One region of the Nicoliella lavandulae genome, then DNA from elsewhere that is predicted to be linked to it. Evidence: predicted binding sites of a transcription regulator. Region 1 holds the regulator's gene; the other holds the start of a gene.

The links. The regulator LexA, encoded in region 1, represses DNA repair genes until DNA is damaged. The targets are predictions, from matches to a motif close to CNAACANNTGTTNG.
Region 2: a site for LexA is predicted at 5,180-5,193, ahead of parE (DNA topoisomerase IV subunit B). Genes of this name have one in related genera too.

What each region holds. Positions count from the first base shown of each region.
Region 1 covers NZ_JAWMWH010000001.1:1,340,228-1,348,610, reverse strand. Annotated here, with positions in the region: gene recJ (single-stranded-DNA-specific exonuclease RecJ) at 1-42, shown strand, start outside; gene R4146_RS06165 (adenine phosphoribosyltransferase) at 67-585, shown strand; tRNA gene R4146_RS06160 (tRNA-Ser) at 649-736, shown strand; gene R4146_RS06155 (family 20 glycosylhydrolase) at 979-1,998, shown strand; gene R4146_RS06150 (hydroxymethylglutaryl-CoA synthase) at 2,018-3,187, shown strand; gene R4146_RS06145 (nucleoside 2-deoxyribosyltransferase) at 3,197-3,637, shown strand; gene lexA (transcriptional repressor LexA) at 3,634-4,260, opposite strand; gene R4146_RS06135 (DUF896 domain-containing protein) at 4,410-4,661, shown strand; gene R4146_RS06130 (YneF family protein) at 4,731-4,946, shown strand; gene R4146_RS06125 (lysophospholipid acyltransferase family protein) at 4,981-5,607, opposite strand; gene R4146_RS06120 (tRNA1(Val) (adenine(37)-N6)-methyltransferase) at 5,698-6,450, shown strand; gene R4146_RS06115 (GIY-YIG nuclease family protein) at 6,440-6,700, shown strand; gene R4146_RS06110 (D-2-hydroxyacid dehydrogenase) at 6,774-7,772, shown strand; gene rpsB (30S ribosomal protein S2) at 7,929-8,383, shown strand, end outside.
Region 2 covers NZ_JAWMWH010000001.1:1,235,002-1,243,384, forward strand. Annotated here, with positions in the region: gene R4146_RS05645 (manganese-dependent inorganic pyrophosphatase) at 1-603, opposite strand, end outside; gene parC (DNA topoisomerase IV subunit A) at 673-3,120, opposite strand; gene parE (DNA topoisomerase IV subunit B) at 3,143-5,101, opposite strand; gene plsY (glycerol-3-phosphate 1-O-acyltransferase PlsY) at 5,299-5,922, shown strand; gene R4146_RS05665 (aldose 1-epimerase family protein) at 5,973-6,854, opposite strand; gene hslU (ATP-dependent protease ATPase subunit HslU) at 6,932-8,350, opposite strand; gene hslV (HslVU peptidase proteolytic subunit) at 8,366-8,383, opposite strand, start outside.

The sequences.
Region 1 (8,383 bases):
TCTGCTGATTTAGTTGAATTATTTAATGATCTAATTGGATGATAAAATGAAAGGAAGAATTACTTCATGGCATTAGATTTAAACGATTATATTGCCACTTATAATGATTTCCCAGAAAAGGGAATTGTATTTCGCGATATTTCACCATTACTTGAAGATGGTGATGCATATAAGCAAGCAACGGATGAAATCGTTCAATATGCACGCGACAAAAAGGTGGACATGATTGTTGGACCAGAAGCTCGTGGTTTTATCGTGGGTTGTCCAGTTGCTTATGATTTAGGAATTGGATTCGCACCAGCTCGTAAAAAAGGTAAATTGCCCGGCAAGACGGTGAAGGCTTCTTATGGTTTAGAATATGGGAAATCATCCCTATACCTTCATGAAGGGGCAATTAAACCCGGTCAACGAGTTCTAGTTACTGACGATTTATTAGCTACCGGTGGTACCATCGGGGCTACGATTGAATTAGTAGAAGATCTTGGTGGAATTGTTGTTGGGACCGCCTTCTTAATTGAATTAGAAGAATTGCATGGTCGTGATAATATAAAGGGTTATGATATTTTAAGTCTGCTTAAATACTAATTTATAGCATTAATGGTATTTACAATTTTTTGACAAATTGATATAATGCCATTATGTGCTTATGGAGAGTTGGCAGAGCGGTAATGCATCGGACTCGAAATCCGACGAACCGATTAATCTCGGCGGGCAGGTTCGACTCCTGTACTCTCCTTAATAAAAAGGGCCTCAGAATGCTGATTTCTGGGGCCCTTTTTATTAGATTAAATTGATTTTGTGTTAATTTAATTGTCATTATCTATGAATAGCTATAAAATGATAGTTACGGATAAAGAATTGAGGCTATGATTTATGAAGGGTAAAAAATGGATATTCCTTTTTTCAGCCGTAGGACTTTTAATAGTATTTCTAATTGGATTTGGGTATCATAATCAGTCGAATCAAAAAAGAATTGGGATGAATTTAGACTGTGCCCGAATGTATAATTCACCTAGACTAATTAAGAAATACATCTTGGCGATTCAAAGGGGACACGGCAATTATATTCAATTGCACTTAACTGATAACCAACGTTTTGGCATCGAAAATGAAACGATTGGTCAAACATTGCAAAACGCCTATAAAAAAGGTGATATTTACTATAATAAGGATACTCACAAGGCATTCTTATCTAAGCAACAGTTAGTAGATATCGTAAGGTATGGGATGCGTCATCATGTTGAAGTGGTGCCTGAAATTGATGTTCCTGGACATTCTAAGGCAATGCTTAAATTATTGGCACAAACGCCCAAGTATAAAAAAGAAATTAAATCGTTAATGAGTTTTGATGATGAAATGTATTATCAAAAACCAGCCACTTTAAAAATTGCTAAACAAATTATTGGTGAATATACTTCGCTAGTGCCAAAGGGAAACTATATTAGTACCGGTGGTGATGAAATTGCGATCAATACGCACAAAGATGATTTAGCTATCGTTAAATTTGATAACGCATTGAACCGGTTCTTAAACCAACGGGGATTGAAGATGGCAATTTGGAATGATAGTATCCGAAAGGCTGTTTTAAATCAATATGACAAAAATATTTTAATTAATTTTTGGAGTTTAAGTGGTCAAACTGCTGATACGGAAGATTATAATGCAAATATTAAATATCGGGCGACCCTTCCTGAAATTAATAAAGCAGGGTTAAAAACAATTAACTGTAATGATTACTTTACATACATTATTGCAGACCCTACTAGCTATGGAAAACACAATATGCAAGAATGGGAAGACGATTTAAAGAAATGGAAACCAACGATGTGGAATGAGGATAGTTACAAGGACAAGACAACTAGTAAGAACAACATTGGAACTTCTATTTCCATTTGGGGTGAATCACCTAAAGCTTATAATGCAAAACAGGTTTACCAAAAAACAATTGTGTATGTAAATAAATTCTTTAAACATTTGCATACCGTTAAATATATTTAAGATGAAATGAGGGGTTATGTTGAAAGTCGGAATTGACGATATCAGTTTTTACACACCTAACTTGGCATTACCAATGGATAAGTTGGCGCTGGCACGAAATGAAGATCCGAATAAATATCTGATTGGAATTGGTCAACAGATGCAATCAGTAATTCCAAATACCCAAGATGTGGTAACGATGGCAGCGAATGCAGCAATTGATATTATTAACGATGATAATCGTGAGCAAATTGACTTAGTGGTTTTTGGCACTGAAACAGGGGTTGATAATTCTAAGTCGGCCGCTATTTACTTACAAAAGCTATTAAATTTAAGTCCAAATGCACGGGCATTTGAAATAAAACAAGCTTGCTATGGGGCAACTGCAGGGCTTCAAATGGCACGTGACTATGTACAATTGCATCCTGATAAAAAAGCCCTGGTAATTGGTGCGGATGTAGCAAGATACGGATTGAACACTCCGGGTGAAGTTACCCAAGGTGGTGGTGCCGTTGCAATGATTGTGAGTGCTGATCCTAAGATAATATCGTTTAATGGGATTAGTACCTTTTATTCGAAGGATATTATGGATTTTTGGCGTCCACTTTATACGACTGAAGCCATTGTGGATGGCCATTATTCCAATGATGTTTACGTTAATTTCTTTCAAGAAACGTGGAATCAATATAAACAAAAAACATGGATTACATTAAATGATATGAGTGCAATGATCTTTCATTTACCGTATCCCAAAATGGGAATTAAAGGATTACGTTCAGTTTTACCAGAAGTAGATGAACAGCAACAAAATGATTTAAAAACCGCGTTTGGATTTGGTAGTCAATACAATAAGTTAGTTGGTAATCTATATACTGGTTCGTTATATTTAAGTTTATTATCCTTAATTGATAATGATCGACAATTAAAGCCAGGCGATTCAGTGGGATTATTCAGCTATGGTTCTGGTGCCCAGGGTGAGTTCTTTGTTGGCCAAATCGAAAGTGATTTTTATGATGAACAACGGGCGCAACGAATGCAAACAATGATTAATAATCGTCGGGTCGTTTCAGTTGATCAATATGAAGCCATTTTTAATGCATGGCCAGCAATTAAAGCGGGTGATTTAACGCTAACGCCCGCTAATGACAATGCTCAGTTTATATTTACCGGCGTTAAAAATAATCAACGCCAATACATTAATCGAAAGTAGGAATTTAAAATGAAAAAAATTTATTTAGCAGGTCCATTTTTTGATGAAGATCAAATTGCGCGAATTGAACGATTAGAAGAAGCATTAACCAATAACCCGACCGTTAAAAGTTTCTTTAGTCCTAGAACCGCTAATTTTCCAGATGAACAAATTGGTACATCAGCTTGGGGTAAGAAGGCTTACGACAAAGATATTAAGGAACTAGAAGCAAGTGATATGGTAGTAGCAGTTCTAGACTTTGTCGATGGACACGTTGATAGTGGAACGGCATTTGAAATTGGGTATGCAACTAAATTGGGTAAGCAAGTAGTAGCCCTTCATGAAAATGAAGGTACTGTGAACCTAATGATTTCCAATAGCATTGTGGCCTATTTAACAACTGCTGATGAAGTTCTCCAATACGATTTTGACAAAATAAAAACGATCCCGTATGAAGGACCGTTAATTTAAACAATATTAGGGCGATACAAACTAATGACCTTACCGATGATTGAAACATGGTCTAAAATAATCGGATTCATGGTATCATTTTCAGGCTGTAGGCGATAGTGCCCATTTTCTTTAAAGAAACGTTTGCAAGTAACTTCGTTATCATCGTTCATTGCAATCACAATTTCACCGTTTTCAGCGGTACTTTGTTTTTTAACAATGACTTGATCTTGATTCAAGATCCCAATATTGACCATACTATTTCCCTTAATGGTCAGCATAAATAATGAATCTGATAAATGCTTAAATTGGGGTGGAATTGGAAAATACTCGGTAGCATTTTCAATTGCTAAAATGGGGACCCCAGCAGCTACATCGCCAAGTAATGGCATTTCACTGTCGCTAGCATTTACATCTAATTCTTTCATCCCTAATTCAGTAATTTCAAGTGCTCTCGTTTTTGAAGGATTCTTTTTTAAGAATCCTTTTTTTTCGAGCCGATTAATATGACCGTAGACAGTTGAAGTTGATGATAGATTGACGCCCTCACAGATTTCACGTACCGTTGGTGGATAACCTTGTTTTTTAATTGAATGCCAAATGTATCTAAGAATCGCAATTTGTCTTGACTCAACTTTTGAAATTTTAATCCACCTCCTCACATAGTATATTACAAGCTATATTAGCATAAAACAGAAGGGGTGTAAAACAAATGTTCGGGTGCTTTTGTTTGAATATTATATCAAAAAAGTGTAATCTTATTATAAATATTAAATAACCGAGGAGGATTATTATGGCTGAAGATAAAGAACTAATGAAAATCATTCCTAGAATTAATGAATTAGCCCACAAAGCAAAGGCAGAAGGACTATCAGAATTAGAAAAAGTAGAACAAGGCAAGCTTCGGAAACAATACTTGAAGCGTTTTAAGGAAAACTTTAGATCACAAGTAGAAATGATGAAAGTTTATAATAAAGATGGTAAAGAAGTTACGCCTAAGAAGGTTCGTGATATCCAACGTGGTAAGGGTCTTCGTGACGATTAATGATTCATCTCTTTTAAATTACATGCTAATTGTGTAAAATTAGTATGTTAGATACTAGGAGGTGTAGTTATGGGTACTGGACTTTGGATTTTAATCGTGATTATTGCATTGATTGCTGGGGTTGCAATTGGTTTCTTTGCTGCTCGCAAGTACATGGAATCTTATCTAAAGAGCAATCCACCAATCAGTGAAGATCAATTAAGTGCAATGATGCAACAAATGGGACAAAAACCGTCTCAAAAGAAATTAAGACAAATGATGAACACGATGAAAAATCGCAGTTAATAAAAATAGCAACCAAATTAATTTGGCTGCTATTTTATTTTGCTTTTTTTGAAACGTCAACATATTTAAAGTCTGGATTGATTGATCGATCTAATTGGTCAAAACTAGCTTGCATTTCTTGTTCAAGTTTTTGTTCAGTTTCAGTATTGATTTTTAATTTACGGTCAACATAGATTGGATCACCAAATGAAACCGTAATTGGCTTGCGAGTAAATAGTTTTTTAAATGATAATGGTCCTTGATAGACCACTGGAACCATTGGCGTTCCAGATAGTTTAGCAATTAAAATAGCGCCAGCTTTTAAATCTTCTGAATGACGAGTGCCACTTGGAAAGATAACAATTGAAAGGTCTGTTTGCTTTAGTATTTTGACGGGATCTTTAATTACAGATGGTCCCGGATTATCACGGTCGACGGGGACTGCGTTTACTTTATTTAAGATATATCTTAAAATAAAATTGTTAAATAGTTCCTTTTTAGCTAAAAATGTGAATTTTTTAGGACTCGCCACAAGGGCAAAGACAATCATATCGAACCATGCGCGATGGGGACCAACTAAAATATAATTTCCATCAGGTAATTTGGCTTTATTTTTCACGTGAATGTTGCCATTAACCACTGCAAAGATAATTTTAGCAATGATTCTTAAAAATGAGTACATGTAATATTGCCTCCTAAATGAATATACATTAGCTATTATTCTATGAAATATATTTGATTGCAAGAAATTTTTATAATGGGGTTGAAAAACTTGAAAGTAGCTTTAAAAGATGATGAAAGAATTGATCAGTTATATAGTCAAGATATTAAAATTATTCAAAACCCAAACGTGTTTTCGTTTTCATTAGATGCAGTTTTATTGGCTGATTTTATTTCCGTATCCAAAAGTCCTAAAACTAAATTAGTGGATCTATGTGCTGGTAATGGAGCAGTAGGATTGTTTAGTGCTCATAAGACTAATGGGATGATCTATGAAGTTGAGTTGCAATCAAAGCTTGCAGACATGGCGCAGCGTAGTGTTCAGTTGAATGATCTACAGAATCAAATTACCGTTTATAATACAGATATTAACGATATATATGCTCAGATTCCAAAGGACTCTGTGGATGTAGTTGCTTGTAACCCACCATACTTTGCTGATTTAGATACTAGCAAAAAAAATCCTAATCAATATTTAGCCATTGCGCGTCATGAAATTAAGACCAACTTAAATCAGGTTCTATCAATTACGAGCGGTCTTTTAAAAACCAATGGTCGGTGCTTTTTTGTTTATCGACCAGATCGGTTGATTGAACTGCTAGATAAGATGCAGGCGAACCGGCTAGTCCCCAAGGAAATTACATTTATTTATCCTCGTTCAGATCGTGATTCCAACATGATTTTAGTTTCAGGAATTAAGGACGGTCGAGCAGGTGGGTTAAAAATCAAGCCGGCCATTACCGTTTATCAAGATCATTCTGATGAATATACAGAATCCATCCACCGAGTTTTATATGGCAACTAATTACTATATGTATGTCTTAGAGTGTGGGGACGGTTCGTTTTATGGTGGCTTTACAACTGATCTAAAACGTCGCCTTGAACAGCATCAAACTGGTCGTGGCGCTAAGTACACGAGAAGTCACTTGCCAGTTAAAATGATTTATCATCAATCATTTCCGAGCAAAGGGGATGCCCTTAGAGCTGAGTATGCATTTAAACATCAAAGTCGGCGGGCTAAAGTAGCCTTTTTAAAAAAGCATAAGCTAAATTAAAGTTGATAGTCGGATGCTGATCTGAATGTTATAATTATAATTGTGAAAAAATTTTAGGAGGTAACTTAAGGCTATGAAAATTATTGTTTATGGAGTTCGTGATGATGAAAAACCATTTTTAAAGGAATGGGAATCAAATAATCCAAATGTCGATGTTAAAATCGATAGCGATATTTTGACTACTGATACTGTTGGCAATGCAAATGGATTTGATGGAGTGGTTGCGTTTCAACAAGCTCCATATTCAGCAGAAATTTTAAATCAACTCGGCTCCTTCGGCGTAAAAGTACTTTCATTACGAAACGTTGGGGTGGATAACGTTGATTTTGCAGCTGCAAATCAAAATAACATTAAGGTTACTAACGTACCGGCATATTCTCCACAAGCAATCGCTGAATTTACAGTTACTCAATTAATGCAATTACTAAGAAATACCAAGATTTATAATCGTAAGATTTCTAATGGAAACTTAACGTGGGCTCCTAATATTGCAACTGAATTGAACCAATTGACGGTTGGAGTTTTTGCGACTGGTCGAATTGGTCGGGCTGCAATTCAAATTTATAAGGGCTTTGGTGCTAAAGTGATTGCATATGATATCTTCAAAAATCCTGAATTGGAAAAGGAAGGAATTTATGTTGATACGCCTGATGAATTATATCAACAAGCAGATGTTATCTCACTTCATGCTCCAGCAGTAAAAGAAAATGAACACATGTTAAATGATAAAACATTTGCCGAAATGAAGGATGGCGTGATTATCTTAAATCCAGCACGAGGTTCATTGATTGATACTGATGCTTTAATGCGAGCTTTAGATAGTGGTAAAGTAGGTGGCGCTGCTTTAGATGTGTATGAAGATGAAGTTGGAATCTTTAACCATGACTTTGGTAGCTTCGACGCTATTTCTGATGAACGCATCAAAAACTTACTAAAACGCGATAATGTCTTAGTTACGCCTCACCTTGCCTTTTATACTAAAACAGCTGTACAAAGCATGGTTAATACGTCACTTGATGCTAGTCGAGATGTGATTAGTACTGGTGAATCAGATAAAATTGTTAAAAAATAATTCGAACTAACTATTGTAATTATCCTGATGATTTTGTATAATTATATAGTTAATATTTCACACCTATCGTGATGACTTTGCCGGTGCTTATTAATTTAAGTTGTGAAGTTAGTTGATCGATGGGGAGGAAAAACTTATTTATATGGAGGAAATATCATGGCTGTTATTTCAATGAAACAATTATTAGAAGCCGGTGTTCATTTTGGACACCAAACTCGTCGCTGGAACCCAAAGATGAAGGAATACATCTTTACTGAAAGAAACGGAATCTACATTATTGACTTACAAAAGACTGTTAAGTTAGTAGATGCTGCTTACAATTTCATGAAGGATGAAGCATCAAAGGGTGCTACTGTACTTTTTGTTGGTACTAAGAAGCAAGCTCAAAACTCAATCGAAGAAGAAGCTACTCGTGCTGGCCAATACTTCGTTAACCACCGTTGGTTGGGTGGAACTTTAACTAACTGGGATACAATTCAAAAGCGGATTGCTTACCTTAAGAAGTTAAAGAAGATGTCAACTGATGGTACTTTTGACTTACTTCCAAAGAAGGAAGTTTCTCTTCTAAACAAGAAGATGGCTAAGTTAGAATACTTCTTAGGCGGTATCGA
Region 2 (8,383 bases), 110 kb from region 1:
GTCAACTAATTCGTCAGCAGAACTAGCATCAACATTAGTACCAGCCTTAAGCATCTTGATACCGTAATCCTTGTAGTCAACATCAGCAATCTTAGCTAATGCTTCAACTGCCTTACGGTCAGTATCAGTAGTGGTTGGTGATTGAAGTAATAATGTATCTGAAATAATCGCAGATAACATTAAGCCCGCCACCTTAGCAGGAATTTCCACGTTTTCTGATAAGAATAACTTGTAAATGATCGTACTAGTACAACCTAGGGGTTCTTCTAACATGAAAAGTGGCTTTTCAGTTTCAAAGTTACCAACTTTATGGTGGTCAACAACGTGGGTGATCGTAAGGTCCTTAATGTCACTGACACTTTGTTGGGCTTCATTATGGTCAACTAACATCACGGAGTCTACTTCTGGCTTAGCAGCAGTAATTACCCGTGGGGCTGGTTCGTCAAAGTAGTCTAATACGAACTTAGTTTCATCATTTGGTTCGCCTAATGCAACGGCTTCAACATCGTAACCTAATTTAGTTTGTAAATATGCATATGCTTTTGCAGCATTGATTGCATCTGTATCTGGATTTTGGTGTCCGAAAATTAATTCTTTACTCATTATGATTGCTCCAATTCTATTAGATAATTTATAATGATGCTTCTATCTTATTTTATCACTTTTTGTATTTTAATTTAAAGCTTTTTGAATAGAAAGCGGTTGTCCCTCTGATTTAACATCGATGATAAACGACCCATTCGAGTATCGTTCACTCATCGGATGATCAGCTGGGACTACATCGTGGACCCGCCGATGATCAGTATAGATATGCAATGGTGCATTTAAATCAGTTTCACTAACGGTTACAAAACTAGTGATGGTGTGCGGATTGGCCTTTAGTGCCTTTAAGATAATTACGCCCCGCCGGCCCCGGCCAGCTAGTGGAATCTCATTAACAGGGAGGTTTTTATAGCCACCGCGTTGCGTAACGATTGCCATGATATCATCAGCTGTTGCTAACGTACAATTAGCAACTTGGTCATCGTCCTTTAAATCAATAGAGCGAACCCCAGTACTCTTTGCTCCACTAAATGAGACTTCTGACAACGCATATCGAGTAGCCAAGCCTTGTTGACTCGCAACAACTACTTCTAAGTTATCTACGTTCATACTTGGATCAATATATTCAACGTTCAATACGGATGCGCCTGGATGCTTCAGCTTTTCATAGACACTAGCATGACTCTTATAAGTCCGGCCTGGTAAGAGCTTTGCAAATTCAGTTAACTTCACATATCCATCACTAGTGGCGATCAAGTAACTACCAGTAGCCTTTAGGTTTTTGAACGCAAAGGTCTTGATGATCTTTTCATCATTGGCTAACCCAATGGTTTGTGAAATGTGTTCGCCGGTATCCTTCCACCGCGTATCCGTAATTTTGAACACGGGCCGGTAAATCAAATGCCCTAAATTAGTGAACATCATTAAGTGATCTCTAGTGTTCAACTTACGCATGAAGATGGGATGATCATCGGCTTTTAAACCGTTCTCATTGGCTTCAGAAGCCCGGTAAGAACGGATGCTACTGCGTTTGAGGTACCCATCATCACTAACTAAAACAACTACATCTTCGTCTGGCACCGTGACCTTAGTACTGATCTTAAGGTTTTCAATTTCAGCTTGAATGACACTTTGCCGAGGAGTAGCGTATTGTTTCTTAATGGATCTGAGTTCGTTTCTAAGCACTAGGTCGAGTTGCTTAGCATCCCCTAAAATCGTCTTGTAGTTATCAATACGCTTAGCTAATTCTTCAGCTTCCGTATTTAGTTGTGTAACGTCCGTATTAGTTAGGCGATAAAGTTGTAAGTTCACGATTGATTCCGCTTGTGCCCTTGAGAAATCGAATTGCTCAATTAAATTATCACGAGCAGCGGACTTATTGTTACTAGCCCGAATCGCCTTAATGACATCATCTAAAATGGACAACGCTTTGATCAATCCTTGTACAATCTCTTGTCTATCCAAGGCCTTGTCTAAATCAAATTGGGTCCGTTTTTTAACGACTAATCGTTGGAAATCCAGATATGATTTTAACGCATGTTTTAAAGATAGGCGTTCGGGACGCATATCATCAATGGCGACCATGTTGAAGTTATATGAAATCTGTAAGTCGGTGTTCTTGAAGAGATAGTTCAAGATCCCCTTAGCATCAACGTCGCGTTTTAATTCAATTGCGATCGATAGCCCGTTACGATCACTTTCATCGCGGACTTCAGCAATTCCTTCGATTTTCTTGGCAATTCGAATTTCATCGATTTGCTTTACTAACTGAAGCTTGTTCACTTCATATGGAATTTCAGTCACCCGAATTAACTTTTTATTGCCCCGTAATGTTTCTAATTCAGTTTTAGAACGGACTGCGATTCGACCTTTGCCCGTTTCATAGGCCTTCTTGATTTCATCGATTCCTTGAATGATTCCACCAGTGGGGAAATCAGGGCCCTTAACATATTTCATTAAATCGTCTAGGGATGCATCAGGGTGTTTTTGTAGTTCGATCACAGCATCAATAACTTCACCTAAGTTGTGCGGTGGAATTTCAGTGGCATATCCAGCTGAAATTCCAGTGGCCCCATTCACTAATAGGTTCGGGAAGCGGGCAGGCAGGACTACTGGTTCGTACTCAGTATCATCAAAGTTCAATACCCACTCTACGGTATCTTTATCAATATCGCTGAGCATTTCACCAGCGATTTTACTGAGCCGCGCTTCGGTATACCGCATTGCAGCAGGTGGATCACCATCCATTGACCCATTATTCCCGTGCATTTCAATCAATGGTTCTTTTAGCTTCCAGCCCTGACTCATCCGGACTAGGGCTTCATAGATCGAGCTATCACCGTGAGGATGAAAATTCCCCATGACATTTCCGACTGACTTAGCAGCCTTTCGGAATCCTTTATTGTAGGTGTTTCCATCTTTGTTCATTGCATAAAGGATCCGGCGTTGAACTGGTTTTAACCCATCACGAACGTCTGGTAACGCCCGTTCTTGAATGATTGATTTTGAGTAGCGGCTGAACCGTTCACTCATAATGTCTTCAAGCGTTAAACGTTCGATCGTTTGTCCATCTTTCAATTAAGTTGGCCTCCTTGGATTATTATTTAGCAGTGTTATCTAAGATACTCCCATCTTCTTCTAGGTTGAATTGAACGTTATTTTCGATCCAGTCCCGTCTAGGAGCTACCTTATCACCCATTAGCGTTGTCACGCGCCGTTCTGCTAGTTTGGCATCATCAATGTGCACTTGAATCAACGTTCGCGAACTAGGATCCATGGTCGTTTCCCATAGTTGATCGGCGTTCATTTCACCAAGTCCTTTGAACCGTTGTAAGCTATAAGGCTTTTTGAATTGCTTGGTTACCTTTTCCATTTCATCATTGGTCCAGGCATAGGCGATCTTGTCTTTTTTACCCACTTTCTTTTGCACCTTGTAAAGTGGTGGTAAGGCAATGTAGACCCGGCCAGCTTCGATCATTGGGCGCATGTACTTGTAAAAGAAGGTTAATAACAAAATTTGAATATGGGCCCCATCATCATCGGCATCGGTCATGATGATGATCTTGTCATAATTAGCATCTTGGATGTTGAAATCAGAGCCTACGCCAGCGCCCACGGTATAGATCATGGTGCTGATTTCCTCATTTTTCATAATGTCTGGTAACTTGGCCCGTTCGGTATTTAAGACCTTACCACGTAACGGTAAGATGGCTTGATGCTTACGATCCCGGCCCTGTTTAGCAGAACCACCGGCAGAATCCCCTTCGACTAAGAACAATTCATTCTTAGAAGCATCTTTTGATTGGGCAGGCGTTAGTTTGCCAGACAATAGCCGTTCTTTTTTACGTTTCTTATTACTACCACGACTTTCATCCCGGGCTTTCCGGGCTGCATCACGCGCTTGTTGGGCCCGTAAGGCTTTTTGGACTAGTTGTTGGGCGAACTCACCATTTTCCATGAGGAAGTAGCCTAAGTGTTCGCTCACGATACTATCTACGATCGAACGGGCCTCAGGTGTTCCTAACTTACCCTTAGTTTGACCTTCGAATTGAAGGAGTTCTTCTGGGATCTTCAGTGAAATGACGGCTGAGAGCCCTTCACGCACGTCACTACCGTCCAAGTTCTTATCCTTGCCCTTAATTAAGCCGACCTTTTTAGCATATTCATTGAATGCCTTAGTCCAAGCACTTCTAAAACCAGATTCATGGGTCCCCCCATCCTTGGTCCGCACGTTGTTAACAAAGGACAACGTATTTTCTGTATAACCGTCATTATATTGAGCAGCAACATCAACTTCAATCCCATCCTTTTGTCCGGAGAAGTTCATAACTGGTCCAATGGTGTGTTTACCCTCATTTAAATAGTCAACGAATTCCGCAATTCCTTGTTCAAAATGAAACTCATCATGTTTAGCGGGAGTCTTCCGTTCATCCGTTAAGGTGATTTTGATTCCCTTAAGCAGGAATGCCGACTCGCGTAACCGTTCTTTTAACGTGTCGTAGTTAAATACGGTGGTGGTAAAAATGGCTGGATCTGGTTTGAAGGTCACCGTAGTCCCACTGTGTTCCTTGGTCTTGCCAAGGTCTTTTAGGGTCCCTACTGGATGGCCACCGTTCTTGAACGTCTCAGTATACTTATGCCCGTCACGAACAATGGTAACTTCTAAGTTAGTCGATAGCGCATTTACCACACTCGACCCCACTCCGTGTAGTCCACCGGAGGTTTTGTACCCCCCGTTTTCAGAAAACTTACCCCCGGCATGTAATACCGTTAGGATAACTTCGGGCGTTGGTTTACCAGATGAATGCATTCCCACTGGCATCCCCCGTCCATGGTCAACAACAGTCAAACTATTATCGGGATGGATCGTCACATTAATTTCGTCACCATAGCCGGCTAATGCCTCATCAACGGCATTATCAACGATTTCATATACCAAGTGATGTAATCCGGTCCCATTAGTGGATCCAATGTACATCCCTGGTCGTTTACGAACGGCTTCTAGCCCCTCCAATACTTGAATGGAGGAATCATCATATTCTTGTTTTGATTTAGCCATTATGAGAAAACTCCTTTATCTTACAATCTACAATCTATATAATCATAACTTATTTATTTAACTTTGCAAATTTTTATTCGAACAAACGTTCTGATGGGATGTGGTATAATAATTGAGTAATTAAAACAAATTTAAAATACTAGCAGGATTTGATTAGTCGCTAGTAATCGATTTTACCATTTACTGGGGGTTTCTTTTTGAAAATTACAGTCCTATTAATAATAGCATACTTACTAGGTTCCATTCCGAGCGGAATTTGGATCGGTAAATCTTTTTTCAATGTTGACGTTAGAAAGCATGGTTCTGGTAACATTGGAACTACGAATACATTTCGGGTCCTAGGTCCCATTGCAGGCTCGATCGTTTTGTTCATGGACATTGCTAAGGGATCACTGGCTGCAGCATTGCCGTTGTTATTCAATATTAATTTTGGCAATATTCATTTGACCGAATTAATTTTTGGCTTGTTCGCAATCATTGGACATACCTTTTCCATCTTTGACCGCTTTAAGGGTGGTAAGGCGGTAGCCACTAGTGCCGGGATGCTTTTGACCTATAATCCAATTTTGTTCATCTTAGCGACATTAGTATTGATCTTAGTATTGTACTTAAGCAGTATGGTTAGTTTAGCTAGTTTGTGTACGTTCGTTTTCGTGACGATCGTAGCACTAGTTATCCATGATTATCTACTGGCGACCATCGCAATTATTCTAACCATCTTCGTGGCATACCGACACCGGCAAAATGTCGCTCGGATTATGCAGGGCAATGAGAACTTAGTCCACTTTGGGATTAAATATAAGCATCAACAAAATCAATAGTCAAAATAATTAAAGACGCTTACCAAATTGGTGAGCGTCTTTTTTACTAGTTAATAAACGGTGATGTCGTATTGAGCATTGTAATGCTCACCCGCAGCTAGCTTATCAATGGCCTTTTTGTGCTGCAATTGGCCATCAGCATTTACATCATCAGCAATCCCCCACCATGGTTCGATACACACGAATGGAGCATCCTTATCATACTGTGACCACAATCCAACGTACTTAGCATTGTTCGTCGTTAGTGTAACGCCATGCTCAAATTCATGGCGCTTAGCTTCAAAGGTAACTTTAACTGGTTGTTCATTTAAAGCTAAGATCACTGCATCGTCCTTAAAGAGGTCGCGTTCGATGGGCACTGGGGATGAAAAATCAATTAATTTTTCATCTTTGGCAGCACTTAATGAGTTCTCTAGTGGGATTCGATCGAACTGCTTAGCTGGATCAACACTGATTTGATAGTCATCAAAGGCATGTGTTGATGAAAGAGGGATGTTGAATGCGGGATGAGCGCCCACAGAAAAGAACATTTCACGTTGGTCATTATTAATCACTGTTAAGTTGACCCTAACGGTCTGTTGATCAAGGGTATATTTAACTAGCAATGTAAAATCAAATGGAAACATTGTTTTAGTTTCTGAATCAGCAGTTAATGCCATGGTAATAGAATCATCTGTTTGTTCATGTAACTTAAATTCCATATCACGAGCAAACCCATGTTGTCCTAATGAATACTTTTGACCATTATATTCATATTGGTCATTTTTTAGGCGACCAACGATTGGAAATAAAACGGGTGCATGCCGCCCCCAAAACCGACTGTCAGCTTGCCAAAGATATTCAATGCCATTGGCACCCTTAACACTGCTTAATTCAGCACCTTTCGAATTAACCTGAATTGTTAATTGACCATTTGATAAAGTGAATACCATGCTATCATCCTCATCTATACTTAGAATTATAAATCTATTCTAGCAAAAAAATCGGATTAAATCACTAAAATGGTTAATTAAAGGATGAATTGAGATAGATTTTGATCCTTGGCTAAGTGGCCGACCTTTTCTTCAACATAGTGTTCGGTAATGGTAATATCACCCATTTCCATGTCTGGGCCTTCAAATAATAGGTCTTCTAATAGTTTTTCTAAAATTGTGTGTAATCTTCTAGCTCCGATGTTTTGAACATCCCGGTTAACATTAAATGCAATTTCAGCGATTTTTTGGATTGATTCAATGGTGAAGGTCACCTTAATGTTATCAGTTCCAATCAGCGCAATGTATTGCTTAATCAAGGCATTATTAGGCTTAGTCAAGATATTGACAAAATCTTCTTTCGTCAATGAATCTAGTTCAACTCGAATTGGGAACCGCCCTTGTAATTCAGCAATTAAATCACTAGGCTTACTTTCAGCGAATGCACCGGAAGCAATGAATAACATGTGGCTAGTATCAACCAATCCATACTTAGTATTAACGTTGGATCCTTCAACGATTGGTAAAATATCTCTTTGAACTCCTTCACGAGATACTTCCCCCTTGTTCTTAGATTGACCTCCAACAATTTTATCAATTTCATCAATAAAAATGATTCCAGTATTTTGAGCGCGGTCAATGGCTTCACGATAAATATCAGCATCATTAACTAATTTTTCGGACTCTTCTCTGATCAATACATCCCGGGCTTCAGAAACCTTTAGATGAGCTTGAATTTTGCGCTTAGGCAACATGTTACCGAGCGTATCGTTTAAATCAATCCCCATTTGGCCTAGCATATTGTTTTGCTTAGAAACTGATTGTTTAGGATCGTCCATATCAATTGTAACCATTTTATCTTCTAGTTGGCCTAGTTCTAATTGCTTAAGGACTTGTGCTCGTTTAGCTTTAACTTCATCACTAACTGGTTCAGGTTTAGGTTGTTCTAAATTATCTGGCATTTGGCCCTTTTGTAATTTATTTAGCATGTCCATCATGCTCTTCATTTCATTGGTTTGGTTCTTCTTTTGATTATCATCTGGAACTAATAACTCAGCTAAGCGTTCGTTAGCTTGCTGTTCAGCTTGTCCAGCAACGTCTTTAAACCGTTCTGCTTTAACCGTTTGAACTGCGTTTTCAACTAAGTCCCGCACCATTGATTCTACATCACCACCAACGTAACCCACTTCAGTGAACTTAGTTGCTTCTACCTTCACGAATGGGGCGTTAACGATTTTAGCCAATCTTCTAGCGATTTCGGTCTTCCCGACCCCGGTTGGTCCGATCATTAAAATGTTCTTAGGGGTAATATCTTCTTGCATTGCTTTTGATAAATGCATTCTACGGTATCGATTGCGTAATGCAACGGCAACGGCCTTCTTAGCATCATTTTGACCAATGATGTATTCATTTAGTTCTTTAACAATTTGTTTTGGGGTCTTATCGATTGCTTCCATGTAAATCCTCCTCGATTATAATTCTTCTGAAAT